DNA from 3 places in the Oceanobacillus sp. CF4.6 genome. Region 2 is predicted to be linked to each of the others. Evidence: riboswitches for the same ligand, from Rfam matches in the RefSeq annotation. Region 2 holds a riboswitch; each other region holds the start of a gene.
What was found. A riboswitch is a leader RNA that binds a small molecule or an ion and turns the genes downstream of it on or off. The one in region 2 is predicted to bind S-adenosylmethionine.
Positions count from the first base shown of each region.

Region 1: it holds a riboswitch for S-adenosylmethionine, as region 2 does, so the genes downstream of both, ACHABU_RS02885 (S-adenosylmethionine synthetase N-terminal domain-containing protein) here and ACHABU_RS06455 (sodium:solute symporter family protein) in region 2, are expected to answer to the same signal.
Region 3: it holds a riboswitch for S-adenosylmethionine, as region 2 does, so the genes downstream of both, ACHABU_RS19695 (methionine ABC transporter ATP-binding protein) here and ACHABU_RS06455 (sodium:solute symporter family protein) in region 2, are expected to answer to the same signal.

Region 1 is NZ_JBIMEX010000001.1:540,612-543,895, forward strand. It holds gene ACHABU_RS02875 (aminotransferase class I/II-fold pyridoxal phosphate-dependent enzyme) at 1-1,055, opposite strand, end outside; gene ACHABU_RS02880 (hypothetical protein) at 1,052-1,207, opposite strand; gene ACHABU_RS02885 (S-adenosylmethionine synthetase N-terminal domain-containing protein) at 1,201-1,458, opposite strand; SAM riboswitch class I at 1,552-1,673, opposite strand; gene ACHABU_RS02890 (potassium/proton antiporter) at 1,834-3,284, opposite strand, start outside.
Region 2 is NZ_JBIMEX010000002.1:577,333-580,616, reverse strand. It holds gene ACHABU_RS06465 (phosphodiester glycosidase family protein) at 1-251, shown strand, start outside; gene ACHABU_RS06460 (SDR family NAD(P)-dependent oxidoreductase) at 645-1,415, shown strand; SAM riboswitch class I at 1,760-1,865, shown strand; gene ACHABU_RS06455 (sodium:solute symporter family protein) at 2,001-3,284, shown strand, end outside.
Region 3 is NZ_JBIMEX010000018.1:38,621-41,904, forward strand. It holds gene ACHABU_RS19690 (methionine ABC transporter permease) at 1-591, opposite strand, end outside; gene ACHABU_RS19695 (methionine ABC transporter ATP-binding protein) at 584-1,609, opposite strand; SAM riboswitch class I at 1,741-1,850, opposite strand; gene ACHABU_RS19700 (pyridoxal phosphate-dependent aminotransferase) at 1,962-3,131, opposite strand.

The DNA of each region.
Region 1 (3,284 bases), on a different contig from region 2:
TCGAATCCCGTTAAACCTATACCATTCACACGGATAACTAATTTCGTCCAGTCATAAAATTGATCATAATGGGCTTTTACATATGGAGCTTTCAATATTTCATAGCTTGACGTCGACTCAATTTCATTTATCGCTTCTTCTATAATTGGTTTTAACTGACTGTAACGCGCATTTCCATAGAGCGAGAGTTCCCTCCTTGCTACATCCAGCGAACTCATAAGCAAGTAATTTGCACTCGTTGTCTGCAGCATATCCAGTGCTTTTTGAATCTGTTGAGAGGCGATTCTATTATTGTTAAGGAGAAGGATTGAACTTTGTGTTAAGGAGCCACCAGTCTTATGCATGCTTACCGTTACAACATCTGCCCCAGCAGAGATAGGATCGATCATCTCCTCCGACATAAAGCCAAGATGGGCACCGTGCGCACTATCGACAATGACCGTCATATCCCGGTCATGGGCAATCGTGCAAATTGTTGCCAAATCGCTCATCGATCCGAAATAAGTCGGGTAGGTAACCAGTAACGTCCCTGCTTCTGGATGCTCTTCGATGGCTTTTCTTACATTGGAAATCGAAATACCGTGGGAAATTCCAAAGTGGTAATCAACTTCCGGCTGAATAAATACTGGTTTCACTCCACTTAAAATAATCCCATCCATGACGGATTTATGGCAATTTCGGGGTACGAGTAATGTATCTCCCGGCTTACAGGCTGCCATAATCATGGCATGAATGCCAATCGTTGTTCCATTCACGAGAAAGTATGCATGATCGGCGCCGAACGCATCGGCAGCCAATTCTTGTGCTTCTTTAATGACAGATTGGGGATGACTTAATAAATCAAGCTCTTTCATGGAATTAACATCCATCCGCATCGTCGTTTCCCCAAGTGCCATCTTTAACGGATTCATTTGCGCACCCATTTTATGACCTGGTACATCAAATGGGGTTACTTCTTGCTTTGCATAGTGCACTAAAGCTTCAAACAAGGGCATCTTATCCTGATCAACCAATGAAATACTTTTCGTTACACGCTCTTGCAAGTCGTTCATCATGATTGTCCAACTCCTGCAAAATCATAGATTGATAATGCTTGTTTTAGCTCTTCTACTTTATCTATTCTTTCCCACGAGACGTGGTGATTGCTTCTGCCAAAGTGTCCATATACGGCTAATTGTTTATCTTGCAGCTTACGTAAGTTCAACATGTTGATGATACCGTGTACCCTATTTCAATGAATGTATCTCTTGCAATTTTTTCGATATCTATGAAGGCTATAGTGGTAATTTCCCCACCTATAATAACCGTATTTGTCGTGTCAAACACTTCACAGGCTACCCTAGAAAAGGAATCCTGCTCAAGCGCTGCGTCCAGTACTACAGCCGAAATCTGATCTGCGTTTTTATCGGGATGTCTTTCAGATACAGACTCTAAGTTAAATAAAATTTTCTCTGCCAACATTAACCCTCCTAACAAAAAAAATAATTTTAGGCATACAAAAAAGCTCTCCTACAACCTAAGGAAAGCTTCGATTAATATCAGCTGCTTATCCTCTTATTGTTCACAAAATGCAAAATTTTGTGCTCAGGTTGGGCCCCATGATCTGATTGTTTAAAACAGATTGGTTTGCCACCGTATCTTTGACCCCTCGTCTCAACGGCTATTAATAAGATAGACTTTATTCGTGCTGAGAATAATACTAATCGATAATAAATATCATGTCAATTGATTTTTTTGTATGGAATTCCTAGATTCTAACTGTTGCTGAAACCAATTTTCCCACATGACAACGATGTCCTATAATCAGAAGCGATTATAGGACATAACGATCAATTAAACTTCCTGGTGTTTTTGCTTTCCCAATAATGCTATTTTTGCTTTTTTCCTGTTTTCTTTATCACTCAAGACGAACAGCGTGTCCCCTTTTTCAATGATCGACGTACCTGTTGGCGTCAATAATTTTTTATTCCGAGTAATCCCAATGATTAATGTCGCATCGGGTAATTCCAAATCGATTAATGACGTACCAATTGCCGGGGAACGTTTTGGTATGGTTACCTTCATAATTTCCGAGTCCGTATTCCCCAAATTGATTAATTCAATGCTTGCATTTCCATCCTCTTCTTCTTCCGTTAAACCTAGCTTTTCAGCAAGCCAGGATAAAGTGCTTCCTTGAACTAAGGCAGAAATTAATACAACGAAAAATACGGTGTTAAATATCAGATTACTATTTTCCAGACCCGATAAAATCGGATAGGTAGCCAACACAATCGGAACGGCACCTTTTAAACCTGCCCATGAAATAAATAATTTTTGTTTTACATCGTATTTCATAAACAGCATACTGACAAAAACAGCAATCGGACGTGCAACAAACATTAAAATAATGGCAATCAGAATCCCTTCCCAAAATACGGCTGTTAGTTGTTCCGGAAAAACAAGCAGTCCAAGCAAGGTAAACATCACAATTTGCATCATCCAGGCAAAACCTTCATTAAACCTTAAAATAGAAAATCGGTGTGTTAAATCGCTGTTACCAACAAATACGGCCATGACATAAACTGCGAGTAAACCGCTACCTCCAAGGAAATCGGTTAATGCATACGTAAAAACAGCAGATCCCATTGCAAGTACAGGGTATAAGCCGGAAATATCCAGTTTTATATTATTTATAACAACAACAGTGATTTTACCAAGCAGTAGTCCTAACCCAAGGCCAAGACCCATTTGCAAGAAAAAGCCTCCGACTGCAGACCAGATCGACATGTCGGGGATTTGAATCATTTCAATTAACATAACGGTAAGAAATACAGCCATCGGATCATTCGAACCAGACTCCGCCTCCAATGTAGATGTCAGTCGCTTATTAAAGTTTTTATTTCCTAATACCGAAAATACGGCTGCTGCGTCCGTTGATCCAACAATCGCACCTAAAAGAAGTCCCTCCAATAATGAAAAATCCAAAATATACATAGCTGCTACACCAGTTACAATCGTCGTAATGAAGACTCCCAGTGTTGCCAGAGAAGTAGCAGGAACAAGGATTGGCCGCATTCTTCCCCATTTTGTTTGGGTACCACCATCGAATAGAATAATGATTAATGCCAATATACCAATAAATTGGGTTAGCCGAACTTCCTCAAAATATATAAATCTGTTAAGTATCATACCAACAATTAGGAAAAGAATAAGTGAAGGCACTCCTAATCGAGAAGAGAATTTCGTCGTTAATACACCAATGATTAGCATGGCTGAGAGTAAGAATAATAATCCCCCTATGATTT
Region 2 (3,284 bases):
TTGAAGCAACTGGCCATCAGGCTGGAAATCTGGATTTCCCTTTACGCTATCCAGCATCTGTAACTTGGGAAGGAAGCAATAATGTCTATATTGGCTCAGGAAAAGCAGCTGAACGAGCTGAAAAGTCTGGGAGCTATGCAGCTGTTTTCAATCCGGCAGATGGAAAGCTTAAACCACTGAAAGCAGGAGAAATCACATTAAAAGTAACATCAAATAACGTAAGCGGTGAACAGCAAATTACGATTCAATAGGAATATATTTTTAATGAAAATACGCAATTCTCTTTGATGAATTGCGTCTTTTTTATACATGGAATATGGTTTATTAAATACACGAATGCATTATCGATAAAAAGATAAATATAGCTGCAATCTTACTATTTACAGAGTAATTATATGTATAGAATACTAGGATGCATACGACTTGTTGAAGGAAAATATGAAGCGGGATGGATATAGGAGAAAATGCTTTTGGAGATATAAATGTTATCCAAAAAAATTGCTAATGATGACTGTGGTACTTATTCCGAATATAACTTTGGGTAATAATCCTGTCTCATTTTTTCCATGAGCTTTTAATTTGTCCTAGTAATTTATGACTAGTATAATAGAATTGTAAACGTAATCATAAGAGGAGGAATTTAAATGGGTAGATTAGATAATAAAGTTGCAGTAATTACTGGCGGTGCTGGTGGTATAGGGAAGGTAACAGCAGAAAAGTTTTTGAAAGAAGGGGCTAAGGTCGTTTTAGTAGACTTATTCAAAGAGCCATTAGAGGAAGCGAAGAATGAACTTAAATCATTCGGTGAAGTATTAACGATTGAGGCAGATGTCTCCAAAGAGGATGATGTAAAGAAATACGTTAAAGAGACGGTTGATCAATTCGGAAAAGTTGACGTTTTCTTTAATAATGCAGGTATTGAAGGAAAAATAGCTCTATTAACTGATTTAGATGTGGAAGATTTTGATAAAGTAATCAATGTAAATGTCCGAGGAGTATTTTTAGGGTTGAAGCATGTATTGCCAGTCATGAGAGAGCAGGGATATGGTAGTGTAATTAACACTTCATCTGGAGCCGGATTGATGGGTACTCCTAACCAAATTGCATACGGTGCTTCCAAGCACGCGGTGACGGGGATGACTAAAACTGCGGCATTAGAAGTTGCAGATGCAAATGTTCGAGTGAATTCTATTCATCCGTCACCAGTGAATACAAGAATGATGCGTTCCATTGAAGAAGGAACAATTCCTGGGAAGGGTGCAGAAGCAAAAGAAGCATTTACTCAAATTATCCCACTTGGACGCTACGGAGAGTCGGAAGATATGGCAAATCTGGTTCTGTTTCTTGCTTCAGATGAGAGTGCATTCATCACTGGTTCACAATATCGAATTGATGGTGGGCTAGGTGCTAAATAGTTTGATAGAATATTATCTGAAGTAAAGGAGTGGAGTATAGTAAAGTAGTATATTTTCCTCCTGATTATGAAAGAAGGTTACCATTTCGTTCAATAGGTGGTAACCTTCTTTCTATTTATTTTACTCTTCTATACTAAACTTCCCTACTGAAAAAAATGAAAAAAGTAAAGTGGAGAGAAAGGATGAAATTGGCTAACTAGCCCTCGATGGAAGCACGGGGACGGTTCTCCTGCTTCCTTTTTATTATATAGGAAGCAAAAGAACCGTCCCCGTGCTTCTCGACTAAATAATGATTGACTTTTTGAGCAGAACAAGGTAACTTATATACAATTACATAAACGTACTTCTTATCAAGAGAGGTGGAGGGAAATTGGCCCTTTGATACCTCGGCAGCGGGCTCGTAATGAGTACTGTGCCAATTCCGTCAGACAGTTGTCTGGAAGATAAGAAGAGGACATCGGATATATCCACCCTCTTCTTATTATTATAGAAGGGGGTTTTTATTTTGGTTCAACAAACATGAGTCTGTATAGCTTAAAGTTGAGTATTGCGATGTGTTTAATAATTATTTGAGGAGTTGTTATTATGACAGAATACGGTGTGTGGATTATTGTTTTAGCAGTTGGATATACGTTTGCGCTTATAGCAGCCGGGCAAATTGCAAAGCGGCGTTTGACTAAAAAGGACAGCTATTTTGTGGGGAACCGAAATTTTAACAAATGGATTGTTGCGTTTTGCATTACTGGATTATTTTCCGGTTCGACATTTATATCAATTCTGGAGCTTTCTTACTTAAGTGGTATTTCCGCGATTTGGTATGGTCTGGCAGAAATGGTTCAAATCTTTATTATCGCTTTACTGATTATCCGATCTTTCCGGAAAAGAATGCTTGTCACTGTTTCCGGACTAATTGGTGATAAATTTGGGAGAACGGCAAAAGGGTTATCTGGTGCCATTACTGCATTTGCCTTTCCGATGTGGTCGGTTGCGACTGCAATCGCATTTGCTTCCGCTTTCCATGTGTTCACTGGTATTTCCTTGAGTTTGTCTGTAGCATTTACTGCCATTTTACTTTTCATTTATTTGCAGGCTGGCGGTATGTGGTCCATCGCCTTTACACAGACGATGAATATGGTTTTGTTTGGATTGATGATTACAATCGGTATCATTGCCTTTTTCATTAATCCGGGAATTTCCGGTTTGGCAGCATTAAATGTGGAGCGTCCCGAAATGTTTGATTTTGGCAGCGTTGGTTTGCAGGTAATTGTCGTCTGGTTCGGTACATTTCTCGTAAATGTCATTCTGGCCCAGGCCGCTTTTCAGATGGCACTTTCATCCCGAACACCGGAAGAGGGACAGAAAGGCTTGATTATGGCTGGTTTTATGGCGATTCCTTTTATCGTTGGTGGTGTTTTATTCGGAATATCGGCAGCGGTAGTCGTACCGAATGCATCGACAGGTCTCATAGCGATTCCGTTGTACCTGATGGAGGTTCTGCCTGCTCCACTCGTAGGAATATTCTTTCTCGGTGTTTGGGGTTGTGCGCTCGGATGGGGTGGCCCATGCCAGTTCTCCGGTGCAACAAGTTTAGGACGTGATGTTGGCAGTGCAATCAAGCCGACAGCATCTGGAGAACAACTTATCAAATATACAAAAATTTCCTTACTACTTTTAACTGGACTTATGATTCTATTTGGTTTAATGCGAACAGAGCAATCCGCATGGTGGAATGTATTTGCCTGGACGATTCGAAACAGTGCCACGTTCGCACCGGTTGTAGCAGCTTTATTCTGGCCAGTCGTGACAAAACGTGCAGTTGTTGCATCGTTGTTTACAGGCTTTACAAGCGGTTTGCTGTGGTATTACTTG
Region 3 (3,284 bases), on a different contig from region 2:
AAAGACAGTCACGTACATAACATCCACTTCATAGCGAAGATGTCCAAAACGATAAGCTAAGTCACCGAGACCACCAGCACCAACAAGTCCTGCCATTGCTGTAGCCCCAATTAAGCTGACCGTGGCAATTGTCAGCCCCAAAATAATAGCTGGTCTTGCTTCTCTTAACATAACATTCCAGATAATTTGTCTAGTTTTGATTCCCATTGCTTTATAGGCTTCAATTACACCGTTATCCACATCGAGTAATGCAGATTCAATTAACCTCGCAATATATGGGGCGGCATTGATAACCAAAGGTACGATAACACCTTTCACGCCAATAGATGTTCCGACAAGCAGTTTTGTAAATGGCAGAATAAAAAACAGCAAAATAATGAATGGAACAGATCGAATAACATTAATAAATAAATTCAATATTTGATAAATCCATTTATTTTCCAATGATTGTCCAGGTCTGGTTAGAATTAATAATATAGCTAAAGGTACTCCAATCAGAATGGCAAAAAAGAGGGAAATAAGGACCATTTGAAATGTCTCTACTACTGCTTCCGATATGATGGGAAACCACTCTTCAATAAACTCATTCATTTGTTTTCCCCTCCAATTCTTCTGTAGAAACACCGTTATCATCTAAAAATTTCAAGGCATTTGCAACTTCTTGAGATTCTCCAACTAGATGTATGACCAGGTTTCCAACAATTCCATTTTTCAATTCCATAATATTGGCTGTTAATATATTTGGTTCTACTTTAAATCGATGGCTCACTTGAGCAAGCAGGGGTTGTCCGGTATTTTCGCCGATAAATGTCAATCTTGTAACCGTACCGTTTAATTTAAGCTGCTCTATTAAGCTATCAGATAATTTCCGTTGTGAGATTGTATTTAAAAATTTCTTTGTCGTTTTTTCTCTGGGGTTGGTAAATAGATTAATTGCTGTTCCTTGTTCAATCAAATCCCCATTTTCTATCACATATACATAATCACAGATTTTTTGAATTACATTCATTTCGTGAGTGATGAGTAGTATAGTTATTCCAAGCTCTTCGTTAATTTTTAAAAGTAAATCGAGAATGGAATTGGTTGTTTCTGGATCAAGTGCACTTGTTGCTTCGTCACTGAGTAAGATTTGTGGTTCCTGTGATAATGCTCTTGCAATCGCAACACGTTGTTTTTGTCCTCCTGATAATTGAGAAGGATACGTATGTTTTTTTTCTAATAAGTCAACAATACCCAAATATTTATCTACACGGGTCTCAACCTCTTTTTTGTCATAGCCAAGAAGCTTAAGTGGAATTGCGATATTATCATAAACCGTGGCCGTTTTCAGCAGATTAAAGTGTTGAAAAATCATACCAATTTTTTGCCGCGTTTTTCGTAATTTTTCCTGGGACATAGAGGTCATTTCTACTCCGTTTATGGAAACAGTGCCACTGGTTGGTTTCTCAAGTAAATTAACACAACGAATTAAGGTACTTTTACCTGCTCCACTATAACCAATTACACCGTGAATTTCACCCTTCTTCACATGAAGGTTAACGTCATTTAGTGCTTTGACAGCTCCATTTTTAGAAGGAAATACTTTCGTGATGTTGTCTAGTTTAATCATGTATGTAACATTCCTTTCAAAAGAGGCTGGCATCATGATGAAAACCTCTATTTTAGTATTCCTTACCCTTGAATTAAAAAAAGCCTCTCATTATAAAAGGAGAGGCTAGTAAATTATAAATTCACGTTCCTCTCTCATCTTCCAAAACGTCATGTTTTGCTGGATTTAGCACCTTTCTATGTATAACAATAAAGGTTGCCGAGCTTCAACGGGCCAGTCCCTCAGCTACTCTTGATAAGAGATTTATTTATTTGTTTCGAGTTATTAAATAAAGTTACATTATATCAATCATTTCGTCAATACTTATTTTGAAAAAAGGATAATCCATTAACACATCCTTATAATCAAAAGGTTATGGCTTAAATATATTTAGCTTCTCAATTCTGGAGATGGCTTCTATGATGCGCCCTTCATCGACAAGTAAGCCAATTCGTACATATCCCTCTCCAAACGTTCCAAAACCATTTCCAGCTGCAACCGCGACATCTGCTTTTGCCAACAGATAGTCTGCAAATTCCTCGCTTTGAAATCCCTCCGGTATGGGGAGCCAGGCAAAGAAGGATCCTTTTGGTGCGTTTACTTTCCACCCGATCCGATTACATTCATTAATTAATGTGTTCCGTCTACCTTCATATAAGTTAACCAGTTCATCGACACATTCCTGACTACTAGACAAAGCAGTTGCAGCTGCATGTTGAAGGGCTGGGAAGATACTTACAAATAAGTGATCCTGTAAAAGATTGATCGCTTCAATCATTTTTGCATTACCTACAGCAAAACCTACGCGCCATCCAGCCATATTATAGGTTTTTGATAATGTATACAGCTCAATTCCAACTTCCTTTGCACCCTCTGCCTGCATGAAACTGACTGGTTTATCACCATCAAATCCAATGGCGCCATAGGCAAAATCATGAACAATACCTATATTATTACACTTTGCCAATTGAACAGTTTCATCAAAAAATGCAAGAGATGCTGTCGCTCCGGTTGGATTATTCGGGTAGTTTAAGTAAAGTAGTTTCGCCTTTTCTTTCTGTTTATCCGTTAGTTCTTTATAGTCAGGCAAAAATCCATGCTCACTATGTAAAGGCATCGTATCATAGGTGACATTTGCTATACCTGCACCAGACAAATAATCAGGATAACCGGGGTCGGGAAGTAGAAACAGGTCACCCTCATTCATTAAGGCCAAGGGTAATTCAACTAAACCGATTTTTGTACCAAATAAAACAGCAATCTCTGAGTCGGGATCAAGATCTACATTGTATTCCCTTTTATAAAAATCAGCTGCTGCTTGCTTGAATTCATCGGTGCCTCTGAATGGTGAATATTTATGTGTATCTGGATTTTCAACCGCTTTTTGCAATGCCTGGACAATATGCTTCGGAGTTGGTTGATCCGGATTTCCCTGGCCAAGATTAATCACATCCCGTCCTTCAGAAACTGCTACAGCAACTTTTTTTACTAAGGTTGCAAAGAATTGGGAAGGTAGTTTAGTTAAACGATTCGAAATTTCCATTATAAAACACCTCATTTACAATTAGTTCAAATAATTATCTAAATATTATATCCTTATATAACTTATGTTTATAGTAGAACATATTATTAAATTAATATCCAACAGAAATGCTTTGTTTAATTTACGAAAATTGTCACATAAATTTCCTGCGAT